DNA from 2 places in the Aeromonas sp. R6-2 genome. Region 1 is predicted to be linked to the other one. Evidence: predicted binding sites of a transcription regulator. Region 1 holds the regulator's gene; the other holds the start of a gene.
The links. Region 1 encodes LexA, which represses DNA repair genes until DNA is damaged. Its sites were predicted from a motif close to ANCTGTNTNNNNANACAGNT; they were not measured.
Positions count from the first base shown of each region.

Region 2: the regulator LexA is predicted to act here: its motif matches at 5,118-5,137, upstream of ruvA (Holliday junction branch migration protein RuvA).

Region 1 covers NZ_JBFODE010000036.1:10,168-17,346, reverse strand. The annotation lists gene AB5Y48_RS08720 (lysoplasmalogenase) at 1-619, shown strand, start outside; gene plsB (glycerol-3-phosphate 1-O-acyltransferase PlsB) at 653-3,079, opposite strand; gene lexA (transcriptional repressor LexA) at 3,263-3,886, shown strand; gene AB5Y48_RS08705 (hypothetical protein) at 4,157-4,426, shown strand; gene AB5Y48_RS08700 (SCO family protein) at 4,506-5,147, shown strand; gene AB5Y48_RS08695 (MATE family efflux transporter) at 5,204-6,478, shown strand; gene trmL (tRNA (uridine(34)/cytosine(34)/5-carboxymethylaminomethyluridine(34)-2'-O)-methyltransferase TrmL) at 6,497-6,970, opposite strand; gene AB5Y48_RS08685 (ATP-binding protein) at 7,015-7,179, opposite strand, start outside.
Region 2 covers NZ_JBFODE010000015.1:9,650-16,828, reverse strand. The annotation lists gene AB5Y48_RS02490 (M66 family metalloprotease) at 1-744, shown strand, start outside; gene AB5Y48_RS02485 (glycoside hydrolase family 19 protein) at 832-2,730, shown strand; gene AB5Y48_RS02480 (proline--tRNA ligase) at 2,784-4,508, opposite strand; gene AB5Y48_RS02475 (globin domain-containing protein) at 4,609-5,046, opposite strand; gene ruvA (Holliday junction branch migration protein RuvA) at 5,184-5,798, shown strand; gene ruvB (Holliday junction branch migration DNA helicase RuvB) at 5,810-6,823, shown strand.

The DNA of each region.
Region 1 (7,179 bases):
GAGTGTGATGATCGTGGCGTCGGGTTGGTGGCATATACGCTCTGCCTATGACGGGAGTCAGCGCCAGTTTTATCTCAGCAAGCCGCTGACTATGGTGCTCATCATAGCCCTGGCCTTTGGATACAGGGGGCTGGATCAGGACGGTTCACACGCCTGGATCCTGCTTGGTCTCCTGCTTTCGCTGGCTGGTGATGTCTTGCTGATGATGCCACGGGATCGCTTTATTCACGGACTGATCGCCTTTCTGGTGGCACATCTCTGCTATATCGTCGGATTTGCACAAGGCCCCCTGGTGCTCAAACTGGTCGACGGGCTGCTGCTATTGGCGGTGTGCGGGATGATCTTCGGCATCTTGTGGCCTGGGCTGTCCGGTATGCGCCTGCCCGTGCTTGTCTACATGCTGGCCATCATAGGGATGGCCTGGGTTGCTGCCGGCGCCTGGCATGCCTCCCTGACGGCCGGAAGCGCTGCCGCGCTGGCGGGAGCCCTGCTCTTCCTCTTTTCGGACAGCATGCTGGCACTGGATCGCTTCTATCGCCCCTTTCCCCAGGCTACCGCGCTCATCATGAGCAGCTATTTTGCCGCCCAGTTTCTGATTGCCGCCTCTATGGCCGGCTGAAACAAAGGAGCCTCCATTCGGAGGCTCCATCATCTAATTGCTGGGACAACAGGCACGTATGGTGCGCTGTACCTTGCTGCTGAGCAGGGGGAGCACATTGTCGGCCAGAGCCTGGAAGCGCCCCAGGTCCGGTTTGCAGGCGGGATCCAGATAGCCTTCGCTGCGGAAGGTATGAATGAGGGTGGTGAAGAGCTTCTGGTCAAAGAACTCGGGGGCATTAATACCGTGCAGTGTTCCCATGCGTTCGGCCATCATCATGGCATCCGCTTCCAGCTGCTCGGCCTCGATGGCGGGGTGATCCAACAGCCGGGTGAGGACGATAGCATAGCGCTGCAGGGTCTCCTGAATGCTTTCGGCCAGCAGTAGCAGGCGCATCTGGTTACCCGGGTTGACCCAGTATCCTCCCTCCCGCTCGGTGATCAGCTGCTGCTGGGCAAAGACGCGCAGCAGGCTGTCGATAAGCTCGGGCAGGTCTTGCTCCTCGAAGTGGAGGAACAACTCATTCTTCAGCAGGGGATAGATATCCACGCAGCGACCGATGAGCTCACTGCGGCCTATGCCTTCGCACCGATCGATCAATGCCGCGACCAGTGAGGGGAGCGCCAGCAGATGGAGCACATTGTTGCGGTAGTAGGTAAGCAGAATTGCCTGATAGCGATCCAGGCTGATGATCTGGCCCAGTCTGTCCTCGCTCACCTGTAACTTGTTGAGCTCCAGGGCCTGATCCAGCAGTTCGGCGGCACTACTCTCTGGAATGGTGTTGTAAGGGCCATAGGGTACCTCGCGCAGCAGGGTCAGATAGGTCGTGATCTGTGCCTCGAGTTCATCCCGGGTGAGGGCATGGCGCTCGGATGCCAGCAGGGCCACGGCACTCAGAGTGAGGCCATTGACCGCCGCTGCCGCATTGATACGGGTCATCAGCAAGTCGGCCAGCAGATTGACGGTGGGGGCCATCCACTCGGGGCGCTCCTCTTTTCCGACATGCTCGCGCCATTCGGGAACATGCTCGCTAAGGTAGTTGTTGAGGGTCAGCGGCTCTCCGAAGTTGACGAAGCCCCGGCCGTAATTGCGCAGCTTCTTCAGGATGCCGAGCACCTGCAGGAAGCTCTCTTTTTCCTTGCGACTGCCTTGCAGCTCTTTGTGATAGGTGTTGACCTCCATCACGTGCTCGTAACCCAGATAGACGGGGACGAAGGTGAGGGGACGGTCGAGACCGCGCATCATGGCTTGCAGGGTCATCGCCAGCATGCCGGTCTTGGGCGGCAGCAGACGACCGGTACGTGAGCGTCCTCCTTCCGTAAAGAACTCGACCGAATAGCCCTTGGTGAAGAGCAGATTCAGGTATTCACGGAAAACGGTGCTGTAGAGGGGATTCCCCTTGAAGGTGCGCCGGATAAAGAAGGCGCCGCCGCGTCGGAACAGGGGGCCGGCCGGCCAGAAGTTGAGGTTGATCCCTGCCGCAATGTGCGGCGGTACCATGCCCTGGTGATAGATGACGTAGGAGAGCAGCAGGTAATCCATGTGGCTACGGTGACAGGGCACATAGACGATCTCGTGCCCCTCCTGGGCCAACTGTCTCACCCGCTCGGCACCATGCACCGACAGGCCGCGATAGAGTTTGTTCCAGAGCCAGCCGAGGAGACTTTCGCCGATACGGATGAGGCGATAGGAGAAATCGGAGGCGATCTCATCCATGTAACCGAGGGCTCGCTTGCGAGCCTTCTCCTCGCTGAGGTTATCGCGGCTGGCCTCTTCCCGAATGGCGTTCTGGATAGTGGCCGAGTCGAGCAACTGCTGAAACAGCAGGTGGCGATTGGGGAGCTTGGGACCGGTGGCGGCCAGCTGTTGCCGGCCAAAGTGGACCCGTGCAACCCGGGCCAGCTTGTGGGCGATAGCCTGGTCAGTCCCGTGCTTGTCGGCCATATAGCGCAACGAAACGGGAGGGGAGAAGCGCACCAGATTCTCGCGTCCCTTCAGGGCCACGATCAGCGCCTTCTTCAGCATGTTGGGCGCCAGCGCACTGATGATATTGAGGCTCGACACCTCCTCTTCTTCACGTCCCGGGGCACGCCCCCAGAACAGGGTCACCGGCACTAGCTGGATGTCGAGCTCGGGATCCTGCTTGTGCAGGTCCAGCAGTTGCTGAAACTCCTGGAGGAAGGGCAGGGGTTTGGTTCGCGAGCCAAACAGGGGAGGGGGGCGATCCAGGCAGACGTAACGGGGCAGGGGGCGTCCCGCCAGCTCGAGAGGCGTGAAGGGGCCGGGCAGGCCCAGATCCGCACAGCACTGCTGAAGGGTCAGCAGATCCGTGATGGAGCTGGTCTTGAGGGCGAACACTATGGGGCGAGCCGGATCCAGCTTGAGCTCAGCGATGGGGTTTTCCGGCAGGCTCTTGTGGTTAACCAGCCAATTGATCGGCCACTGAAGTGCGGCGCGGGAAATTCTCTGCCCAAGGGACATCTGCGTTACTTCTCCTCTGAAAAGGCGGCAGGAGAATAGCAAATCACCGGCCGTTTGTCGCCGAGAGGTACGATGAGTTGCGACAAGGGGAGCAATGGCATGAGTATCACCCCCGGTTTGTCTTGCCTTGGCATGCATACTGTATATACTGCCAGTGTGCTGTATAAAAAGACAGGTGCGATCATGAAACCCCTTACCCCCAGGCAATCCCAGGTGCTGGAGCTCATCAAGAGCAACATGAGTGAGACCGGCATGCCGCCGACCCGGGCGGAAATTGCCCAGAAACTCGGCTTCAAGTCGGCCAATGCGGCCGAGGAGCATCTCAAGGCCCTGGCCAAGAAGGGGGTGATCGAGATCATGCCGGGCACTTCTCGTGGCATCCGGCTCCTGCTCGAAGAGGACGCCGCCAACGAGGAGGAGGGGCTGCCTTTGATCGGCAAGGTTGCCGCAGGTGAACCCATCCTGGCACAGGAGCATATCGAGAGCCGTTATCAGGTCGATCCCACCCTGTTTCATCCACGGGCCGATTTCCTGTTGCGGGTGCAGGGCATGAGCATGAAAAACATCGGCATCATGGATGGTGACTTGCTGGCCGTGCACAAGACCCAGGATGTGCGCAACGGTCAGGTGGTGGTGGCGCGTCTGGATGATGATGTCACGGTCAAGCGTTTCCAGCGCAAGGGGAGTCAGGTCTGGCTGCTGCCGGAGAATGAGGAGCTCGCACCGATCGAGGTGGATCTCTCCTCCCAGCACCTTTCCATCGAAGGGCTGGCGGTTGGCGTGATTCGAAACGCTGACTGGATGTGATGAGACGGGGCCATGAGCCCCGTTTTCTTTTTCCATGCCAGCCAATGCCTTCTTCTTTTATCGCGTTTCTTCATGGGGTTATCGTTAGAGGAACCCATGACCCCTCCCGGTTGACGGGTTTTCGTCTATATCCTTATCAAGAGGTCGAGCAAGACCCGGCGTCGTCGTAAACGCATTTACACCACCCTTTTTACGGGAGCAGGGGAGAGTGGCCCGAGGAGCCGGGCCTTGATGTCAGCCGCACCTGTGGGGTCGGCAAGGAGGACAGGTATGTCTCGCACTCATGCCCGGATAGGCTCGTTGACTCATATTACCCGTTTCATCGAGGGTAACTGGCTGACCCGGTTTTACGCTCTCTGGATTTTGCGCCGGGCTTCCGGCTGGTCGCTCTGGCTGGGTTGCCCTCGCAGCAACGTGGTGCGGCTAACCCCCTTATGGCAGCGTCGCCCTTCGGCGCAGGATGAGCGGGCTATCGTGATTCCCATGGAGGACTGGGTTGCCCGGCATCCGGACGCCGCTCGTAGAGGGTCCGGTCGTTAAGGAATGCGTCCTTTCGTGTTTCCACTCCTCTGCTGGGTTACAATGGCGCACCTCTTCTCATGCATGGTGCGCATTCCCTATGACCAAATGGCGCTCTACCCTGGTGATTGTCGCCCTTAGCCTGGTATTGGCAGGAGCCTTGCTCTACCCCACCCTGCGTCAGCCCAGCATGCCGGAGAGTGCGACCTATTTCACACCCGCACGCATGGTCAACGGTTTTACGCTCCAGCGCTCGGATGGCACCCCGTTTACTCGGGAGGCGTTGCTGGGGCACTGGAGCTTCGTCTTTATTGGCTATACCTTCTGCCCCGATATCTGTCCGACCACCCTCTCCGACCTGCGTGGCATTTACCCCGAGCTAAAACGGGTGGATGAACGTAGCCAGGTGATCTTCGTTTCGGTGGATCCCCAGCGTGATGATATGGCCCGGCTGACTACCTATACCCAGTTCTTCAACCCCGAGTTTGTGGCCGTGAGTGGCAGCCAGAGCAATCTCTTCCCCTTCGTCCGTAATCTGGGGCTGGTCTACTCCATCGTCGATGAGCACGATGCCAAGAACTATCTGGTCGATCACTCCGCCTCTATCGTCCTCATCAATCCCAAGGGGGAGATCCAGGCCGTGTTCAGGCCCGATATGGCTCCCGGGCAGCCCCCTCGCGTCTCCATGGCCAAGATGGCCAGTGATTTTGCGAAGATCCGCACTCTCGCTCTCGCCTCTTGAGCACGCTTCAACGCCTGTGGGGTGAGCAGCGCCAGGTCCTGGCGCTGGCGCTCCCCATGTTGCTCTCCAACCTGACGGTCCCCTTGCTGGGGTTGGTCGACACCTGGGTGATTGGCCATCTGGACAGCCCCTCCCTGCTTGGAGGGGTCGCCATCGGGGCAACCCTTATCAACCTCACCTGGTGGGTCCTCGGCTTTTTGCGTATGTCGACCACGGGCCTGACCGCCCAGGCGTTGGGTGCGGGAGACGAGCACGAGATGCGGCTGTTGTTGGGCAGGGGATTGTTACTGGCCTGTCTGTTGGCGGTCTTGTTGTTGATTGGCAAGACCCCGCTGGTTGCGGTGGCGCTGGGACTGAGCGGGGCCTCGGCCGAGGTTCAACACTATGCGGCCGAGTATCTCACTATCCGTCTCTGGGGAGCGCCCGCCGCCCTCTGTAATCTGGTGGTGCTGGGGTGGCTGCTGGGGCGGCACTATGCCAGGGGGCCTATGTGGCTGCTGATTGCCGGCAATGTATTCAACATCGTGCTCGACCTGCTACTGGTGCAGGGATTGGGTTGGCAAGTGAAAGGTGTCGCTATCGCCTCGCTGTTGGCAGACTACGCGACCCTGTCGCTGGGCATCTGGTTGGTGCACAGGCTGGTGCCGTTATCTGTGCTTTGGCGCTGTTGGCGGAGCGGGCTGATGGTATTGGCCCCCTATCGCCGCCTGATCGCCCTGAATCGGGATATCTTCATCCGGGCCTTGTGTCTGCAACTCTGCTTCGCTTTTATGGCGTTTCAGGGGGCGCGGCTCGGGGATGTGGTTGTGGCGGCCAATGCGATATTGCTCAACTTCCTGATGCTGCTCTCCTACGGACTGGATGGTTTTGCCTATGCTGCCGAGGCCATGGTCGGCCGAGCCGTGGGGGCGCGCAGTCGCCACGGATTGCGAGTGGCCTTGCGCGATGCCCTCGGTTGGGCGCTGGTCGTTGCCCTGATGGCGACCCTCCTGTTTGCCATCGGTGGGGAGTGGATGGTGACCAGTATGACCTCCATGGACACAGTCGTCCGAGAGGCCTGTCGTTACCTGCCCTGGCTGGTGGCCATGCCGTTGCTCTCGGTCTGGTGTTATCTGTTTGATGGGGTCTTCATCGGGGCGACCCGGGTACGCGAGATGCGAGACACCATGCTGATGGCGGTGTTGTTGGGCTATTTACCGGTCTGGTGGTGGTGGCAGGGGGCCGGTAACGGGGCCCTTTGGGGGGCGCTGGCCGTCCTGATGGTCGGGCGTGGATTGGGACAGGGAATCTGGCTGTACCGCCTCTGGCACAGCCGGATCCTGGTCGACTAAGGGGTGGCTAGCGTCCGGTTAGTCGAGGTGGATGGCGCCGGCATAGCCAAACTGTCGCCAGCTCTCATAGATGAAGATCGCCACCGCGTTGGAGAGGTTGATGCTGCGACTGTTCGGGCACATCGGGATTCGCAGACGCTGCTCCGGTGGCAGGCTTTCGATGATCTCGAGCGGTAGTCCCCGACTCTCCGGCCCAAATAACAGGGCATCACCGGGAGCAAACCGGGCCTCGGAATGACAGGCCCGCCCCTTGGTGGTGCAGGCAAACAGACGCGTCGGAGTGACGGCCTCCAGAAAGGCCTGGTAGGAGGGCCAACGCTTCACCTCGGCAAACTCGTGATAATCGAGGCCGGCTCGCTTGACCCGCTTGTCATCCCACTCAAAGCCCAGGGGTTCGATCAGGTGCAGCCGGTAGCCGGTATTGGCGCACAGGCGAATGATGTTACCGGTATTGGGGGGGATTTCCGGCTGATAGAGAACAATATCGAGCATGGTCAGAGGTTGGTCAGGGTCGCAAGGGGGCTCAGCATACCCACTCAGCCCGGGCTTGGAAAGCGGCAGGAGGCCAGGGGTAGACGCAGCTCGACGATGAGACCACTCGGGGTGCCATTGCGTGCCACTATGCTGCCGCCATGACGCCTGATGGCCTCGGCCGTGATGGTCAATCCCAGACCCGTTCCCCCGGTTTGGGCGTTGCGGGC
Region 2 (7,179 bases), on a different contig from region 1:
AGCAAGTGGAACGCCGCAGAGGCCAGGATGGAGCCCTATCAGCACAGGGTCGAGGGTATCGAGAAGGTGGATGCCCCCATGAATGCCCTGACCGAGGCGGGTCTGGCCCCCTTGCTGGCCGACTATGAGCTGGTGCGGGTTGCCATGTGGGACGGTCACTGGACGCGGGACATCCGGGTCCCCGCCGCCTCTGCCGAGAACCGGGGGCGCAGCCTGACCATAGATCACGGCGCCGGCTATAACAGTCACCTCTTCATCAATGGCATGGATCTCCTGGTGAGCCGGGGCTTCAAGAAGAGCTTTACCTCGGATGGCCAGAGCTGGTTGGAGGTGCCCCTCATCGACACCCGGGTGGCGCGCAAGCCGACGCAGTTCGGGGTGCCGGTGACCACATTGGTGGGGTACTACGATCCGCAAGGCTCCCTGCCCAGCTACCTCTATCCGGCCCTGCACGGTGCCTATGGTTTCACCTACCCGGATGACGGCACCACCCTGGCCGATAGCGACTGCCAGCTGCAGGTGGAGACCCGGGATGGCGTGCTGCGCTTCAGGCTGGCCAATCACCGCAGTAACGGGGCCGTGATGAACAAGTTCCACGTCAACGTGCCTACCGCCAGCGAGCCGCGTCGGGCCAGCCTGCTGTGCCGTGGCCAGCCGTTGGATCAGGAAGGGGTGCTGCCCCCTCCCGCGGGATTGGCATTCAACGTCTACGGGCGAGCGCTGACGGCCTCATCCGTTCAATAAGGAGAGAGAGGGGCCAAGGCCCCGTCTATACCTGGCCTGGTGGGGTGATGCCCCGCCGGCTCCCGTCATGACAGGAGATCAATAACAATGAAACCGAATCGCATCGCACTACTGCTTGCCGGCATGATGCTCAGTGGCCACCTCTGGGCCGCCGAGGCTTATGACATCAACAAGTCCTATGGAGGAGGGAGTCAGGTCAGCTACAACGGCCAGATCTACGAGGCCAAGTGGTGGGTCAATCCCGGCCAGAGCCCGGGGATGGAAGTGGCCAATGAATGGGACTCTCCATGGAGCCTGGTGGGGGAGGGCGGGGCCACGCCACCCGATGGGGGCGAGCCGGTCGCACCACCGACTCAGCCCGACGGGACGGCGCCGGTCTACATGACGCCGGCCGAGCTCACAGCCAGAGAGCAGGCGCTCACCGACTTTCCCCAGATGGCCGTGGTGAAGGCGTCTATCGCTACCCGCGACAACCTGGTGGTCGAGGCGGTGCAGCCGGGGCGTGCCGACAACCCGGGTAACGTCAAGCGGGTCGAGAGCCTGCTTGGCGAAAGCCAGTTTAACTACCTCTTCCCCCTGCGCGCCCCCGAGTACACCTACCGCGGGCTGCTCCAGGCGGCGGCCAAGTTCCCGGCCCTGTGCGGTGACTACAGTGACGGGCGCGATGCCGATGCCATCTGCCGCAAGACCCTGGCAACCATGTTTGCCCACTTCGCCCAGGAGACCGGTGGCCACGAGAGCTGGCGCCCGGAGGCGCAGTGGCGTCAGGCGCTGGTTCATGTGCGCGAGATGGGATGGAGCGAGACCATGCGCGGCGGCTACAATGCCGAGTGCCGTCCGGACGTGTGGCAGGGACAGCAGTGGCCCTGTGGCACCTTTGAGAACGGGGAGTTCAAGAGCTATTTCGGTCGTGGTGCCAAGCAGCTCTCTTATAACTACAACTATGGCCCCTTCTCCGAGGCCATGTATGGCACGGTACGCACCCTGCTCGATCGGCCGGATCTGGTGGCCGACACCTGGCTCAACCTGGCCAGTGCCATCTTCTTCTACACCTATCCCCAGCCGCCCAAGCCCTCCATGCTCCATGTGATCGACGGCACCTGGCAGCCCAATGAGCACGACCGCCAGAGCGGGCTGGTGCCGGGCTTCGGGGTGACCACCCAGATCATCAACGGTGGCGTGGAGTGCGGTGGCAGCAGCGAGCATGCCCAGTCCCAGAACCGTATCGACTACTACCGGGAGTTTGCCAACTACTTCGGAGTACCGGTACCGGCCGACGAGGTCCTCGGCTGCAAGGGGATGAAGGTCTTCGACGACGGGGGCGCAGGAGCCCTGCCCATCTATTGGGAGCAGGACTGGAGCTATGTGGCCGGTAACCCCAATGGTGGCAAGAGCTACGCCTGCAAACTGGTGGGTTACCAGACCCGCTTCAGCGCCTTCAAGGAGGGGGATTATGCCCGCTGCGTGCAGCACTTCTTCCCCGAGGTGGTCGTCGAAGATAACGGCGGCGGCAGCAACCAGCCTCCGGTTGCCGCCATCACGGGACCGAGCGAGGCGCAGGGCGCAAGCACTGTGACCCTCTCGGGCCAGCACTCCAGCGATCCCGAGGGCAAGCCCCTGACTTACGCCTGGACACTGCCGGCCGGAACCTCGGCGCCGGCGCTGGATGAGGTCACCCTGGCGCTGACCCTGCCCACGCCGGCGAGCGATACTTCTCTCGAGGTCAGGTTAACGGTAACCGACGAGGGTAACCTCAGCCGCACGACCTGCCATGCCTTGTTGGTGAAGGGTGAGGGGGGGACCACTCCGCCCGACGCCCCGGCCTACAAGGAAGGAACGCCCTATAAGGCGGGAGAGTGGGTCAGCAATGATGGCGCCATTTACGAGTGCAAGCCACACCCCTATACGGGCTGGTGTGCCGGGGCGGCCTGGGCCTATGAACCCGGAAAGGGAACTGCCTGGCAGGATGCTTGGATAAAGCATTGATAATAAAATAAAAAAAGCGCGCCGCAGGGCGCGCTTTCTCTTTCCGGAGCGGATTAACGGCTCAGCTTGGCCTTGAGCAGGGCGACCACGTCGTCGATGGCGACCTCCTGCTTCTCACCGCTGCGGCGGCACTTGTACTCCACCACGCCGTTGTCGAGACCGCGCTCGCCGATGACGATGGCGTGCGGGATGCCGATAAGCTCCATGTCGGCGAACATGACCCCCGGACGCTCTTTGCGATCATCGAACAAGACGTCGATACGGGCGGCCTTGAGCTCGCCGTAGAAGCGCTCGGCCAGTTCGGCGACGCGCACGGACTTGTGCATGTTCATGGGGATGACCGCCACCTCAAACGGGGCGATCGCCTCCGGCCAGATGATGCCGTACTGGTCGTTGTTCTGCTCGATGGCGGCCGCCACCACGCGGGAGACACCGATGCCGTAGCAACCCATCTCCATCACCACGGACTTGCCCTCCTCGTTGAGGACAGTGGCCTTCATGGCTTCGGAGTACTTGGTGCCGAGCTGGAAGATGTGGCCCACTTCGATGCCGCGCTTGAGCAGCAGGGTGCCGGTACCGCAGGGGCTGGGATCCCCCTCGACCACGTTGCGGATATCGGCCACTTCATAGCCCTCCACATCGCGATCCCAGTTGGCGCCGGTCAGGTGGAAGCCGGTCTCGTTGGCCCCGCAGACGAAGTCGGCCAGGTGGGCGGCGCTGCGGTCGACCACGATGCGCCCCTTGAAGCCGACCGGGCCGATGGAGCCGGCGTCACAACCGGCGGCGGCCTTGATCTGCTCGTCGTTGGCGAAGGTCATGGGCTTGGCCACGCCGGCCAGCTTCTCGGCCTTGACGTCGTTGAGCTCGTGGTCGCCGCGCAGCACCAGGGCGATCACCGGTTGCTCACCTTGCTCGTTCTCTTCGCCCAGCACCAGCAGGGTCTTGGCGATGGCTGTGGGAGCGACCTTCAGGAAGGCGCTGACCTCATCGATGGTGTGCACATCGGGAGTGGCCACCCTGGTCAGCGCCGCGCTGGCAGCCGGGCGCTCACCGGCCGGCGCCAGGGCTTCGGCCATCTCGATGTTGGCGGCGTAGTCGGAGCTGTTGGAGAAGGCGATGAGATCTTCACCGCTCTCGGCCAGCACCTGGAACTCGTGGGAGCCGGTGCCACCGATGGAGCCGGTGTCGGCCTGCACCGGGCGGAAATCCAGGCCCATGCGGGTGAAGGCGGCGCAGTAGGCGGCGTGCATCTTCTCGTAGGTGTCGACCAGGCTCGGCTTGTCGATGTGGAAGGAGTAGGCATCCTTCATCAGGAATTCGCGGCCGCGCATCACGCCGAAACGGGGGCGCACCTCGTCACGGAACTTGGTCTGGATCTGGTAGAGGTTCAGGGGCAGCTGCTTGTAGCTGTTGACCTCATAACGCACCATGGCGGTGATCACCTCTTCGTGGGTCGGACCCAGCACGAAGGGGCGGTTGTGACGGTCGGTCAGGCGGCACAGCTCGGGGCCGTAGGCATCCCAGCGACCGGACTCCTGCCACAGCTCGGCCGGTTGCACCACCGGCATGGAGACCTCGATAGCGCCGGCGTTGTTCATCTCTTCGCGAACGATATTCTCAACCTTCTTCAGCACGCGCAGGCCGGTGGGCAGCCAGGTGTACATGCCGGAGGCGAGTTTACGGATCATGCCGGCACGCAGCATCAGCTGGTGGCTGATGACTTCCGCATCGGACGGGGTTTCCTTGAGAGTGGAAAGCAGGTAGTTGCTGGTACGCATCGCTCGTGACCTTCAAATGGTGCGGGCCCGTGCCCGCAGAGAAAAATTCAAGGGCGAAATAGTAACAGGGAGCAGGGGAGGAGCCCAAGGGATAAATGGGTCACTCCTCCGTGGCGAGCCCCTCCAGCATGATATTGCTGATGGCCCAGTAGGCCCGTGACCAGGCCCGGGCCAGTTCGGGGGTAAATTCATCCCCCAGACGCCGTGCCAGCACCCGGGTCATCGCCTCCTCCAGGGTAGTGAAGTGGGCCGGCTCCACCTGCCACTTGCGATGGCGGTGGCCCAGATCGCGGATGATAAAGGCGAGGCTGTCGAGCTCGGCCAGGCTGGTGAGCACCGTATTGAGGGTGTCATGGAGCTTGGACTGCAGTTGATGGGGAGGCGAGGTGAAACGGGTCCTCAGTTCAGGGGCCAGAATGAAGAGTTCATCGTAGACCGCATGAACATAACTGTGGCCGATGGCCACCCGGGCCCAGGCATTTTGCACCAGGCGGATTTCGTTGGCGGTCAGGGGCGGGTAGGCAAGGGGAGAGGACATGCAGGAGTGCTCACGGCTGGAGAGATACCAGAAAGCATAATCCCATTCGAGCCGGCTCGCCCGGGGGGATATGCTGGATACTTATCCAGTTATTCTTTATGCTATGGCCAGTTTTATCGCCGGTTGAGGTAGGAAGCGTGATAGGTCGTCTGCGTGGCATCGTGATTGAGAAACAACCCCCCGAGGTCGTGCTGGAGGTGGGCGGTGTGGGCTATGAGGTGCACATGCCCATGAGCTGCTTCTATGATCTCCCCGAGCTGGGCAAAGAGGCGCTGATCTACACCCACTTCGTGGTGCGGGAAGATGCGCAACTGCTCTATGGTTTCAACCACAAGCAGGAGCGGGCCCTGTTTCGCGAGCTGATCAAGGCCAATGGCGTCGGCCCCAAGTTAGCCCTGGCCATCCTCTCCGGCATGAGTGCCAGCCAGTTTGTCCTGTGCGTGGAGCAGGAGGATATCTCTACCCTGGTGAAGTTGCCCGGCGTTGGCAAGAAGACCGCGGAGCGGCTGGTGGTCGAGCTCAAAGACCGCCTCTCGGGCTGGGTCAGCCAGGATCTCTTTACCCCGGCTGCGGTCAAGCTGCCCGAGCCGGTCTCCGGTCTGCGTGAGCCGGATGCGGTGGAGGAAGCTGCCAGCGCCCTGGTGGCGCTCGGTTACAAGCCTGCCCAGGCCAGCCAGGTGGTGGGCAAGGTGGCCAAGGAGGGGATGTCGGTCGAGGCGATCATCCGCGATGCCCTGCGCAGCCTGGTGTGACGAGGTAACCCATGATCGAAGCCGACCGTCTTATCTCAGCCTCTGCCGCCGGCCGCGACGAGGATCTGATCGATCGCGCCATCCGTCCCAAGTCGCTCTCGGACTACAAGGGGCAGGATCATGTGCGCGAGCAGATGGAGATCTTCATCGAGGCGGCTCGCCAGCGCGGCGAGGCCCTCGACCATCTGCTTATTTTCGGCCCTCCCGGTCTTGGCAAGACCACGCTGGCCAACATAGTGGCCAACGAGATGGGGGTGAACATCAAGACCACCTCCGGCCCGGTGCTGGAGAAGGCCGGCGATCTGGCCGCCCTGCTGACCAACCTCGAGCCCAATGATGTGCTCTTTATCGACGAGATCCATCGCCTGAGCCCTGTGGTGGAGGAGGTGCTCTATCCCGCGATGGAGGATTACCAGCTCGACATTATGATTGGAGAGGGGCCGGCGGCCCGCTCCATCAAGCTAGACCTTCCTCCCTTTACCCTGATCGGGGCCACTACCCGGGCCGGTTCTCTCACCAGCCCGCTCAGGGATCGTTTCGGCATCGTCCAGCGCCTGGAGTTTTACAGCGTGACCGATCTGGCCGATATCGTGGCCCGCAGCGCTCGTTGTCTGGCGCTCGACATGGGGGCCGATGGCGCCCACGAGGTGGCCCGCCGCTCCCGCGGCACACCGCGTATTGCCAACCGGCTGCTGCGCCGGGTTCGTGACTTCGCCCAGGTCAAGTCTGATGGCACCATAGACGGCGTCATCGCCGCCCGGGCCATGGACATGCTGGATGTGGACAACGAGGGTTTTGACTTCATGGACCGCAAGCTGCTGCTGGCGGTGATCGACAAATTTCTCGGTGGCCCCGTGGGGCTCGACAACCTGGCGGCAGCCATCGGTGAGGAGAAGGACACCATTGAAGATGTGCTGGAACCCTATCTTATCCAGCAGGGCTTTCTGCAGCGTACGCCAAGAGGGCGGATTGCGACCCCGCGCGCCTATCTCCACTTTGGCCTTGAACGACCGGAAAATGGCTAAAACAGCCTCTTGATGCAAACACCGCCCCTCGGGGCGGTTTTTTTATATTGATAAAAAAAAGCCCACGGCAGATGCGGTGGGCAAGACAATTCAGGATGGATGTTCACATACAGAGTAAGGCGCGGCGGAGATCCGGGCGCTGGGGTCATGGGGACCTTACAGGCGGTTCAGCTGATACATCTGAACAAAGGAAAGCTTGTAATAACGAAGGGTGCGCTCAACAAACTTTTTCATCTCGTCGTCACTCATAACAGGAGAAATGGAACGGTGGCAAGGTGGCCTGTCAACCAGGATCTACCGTGCCGGACTTAATCTGCGAGGCGAATTTTAGGGAGGAGACGAGAGTCGGGCAAACT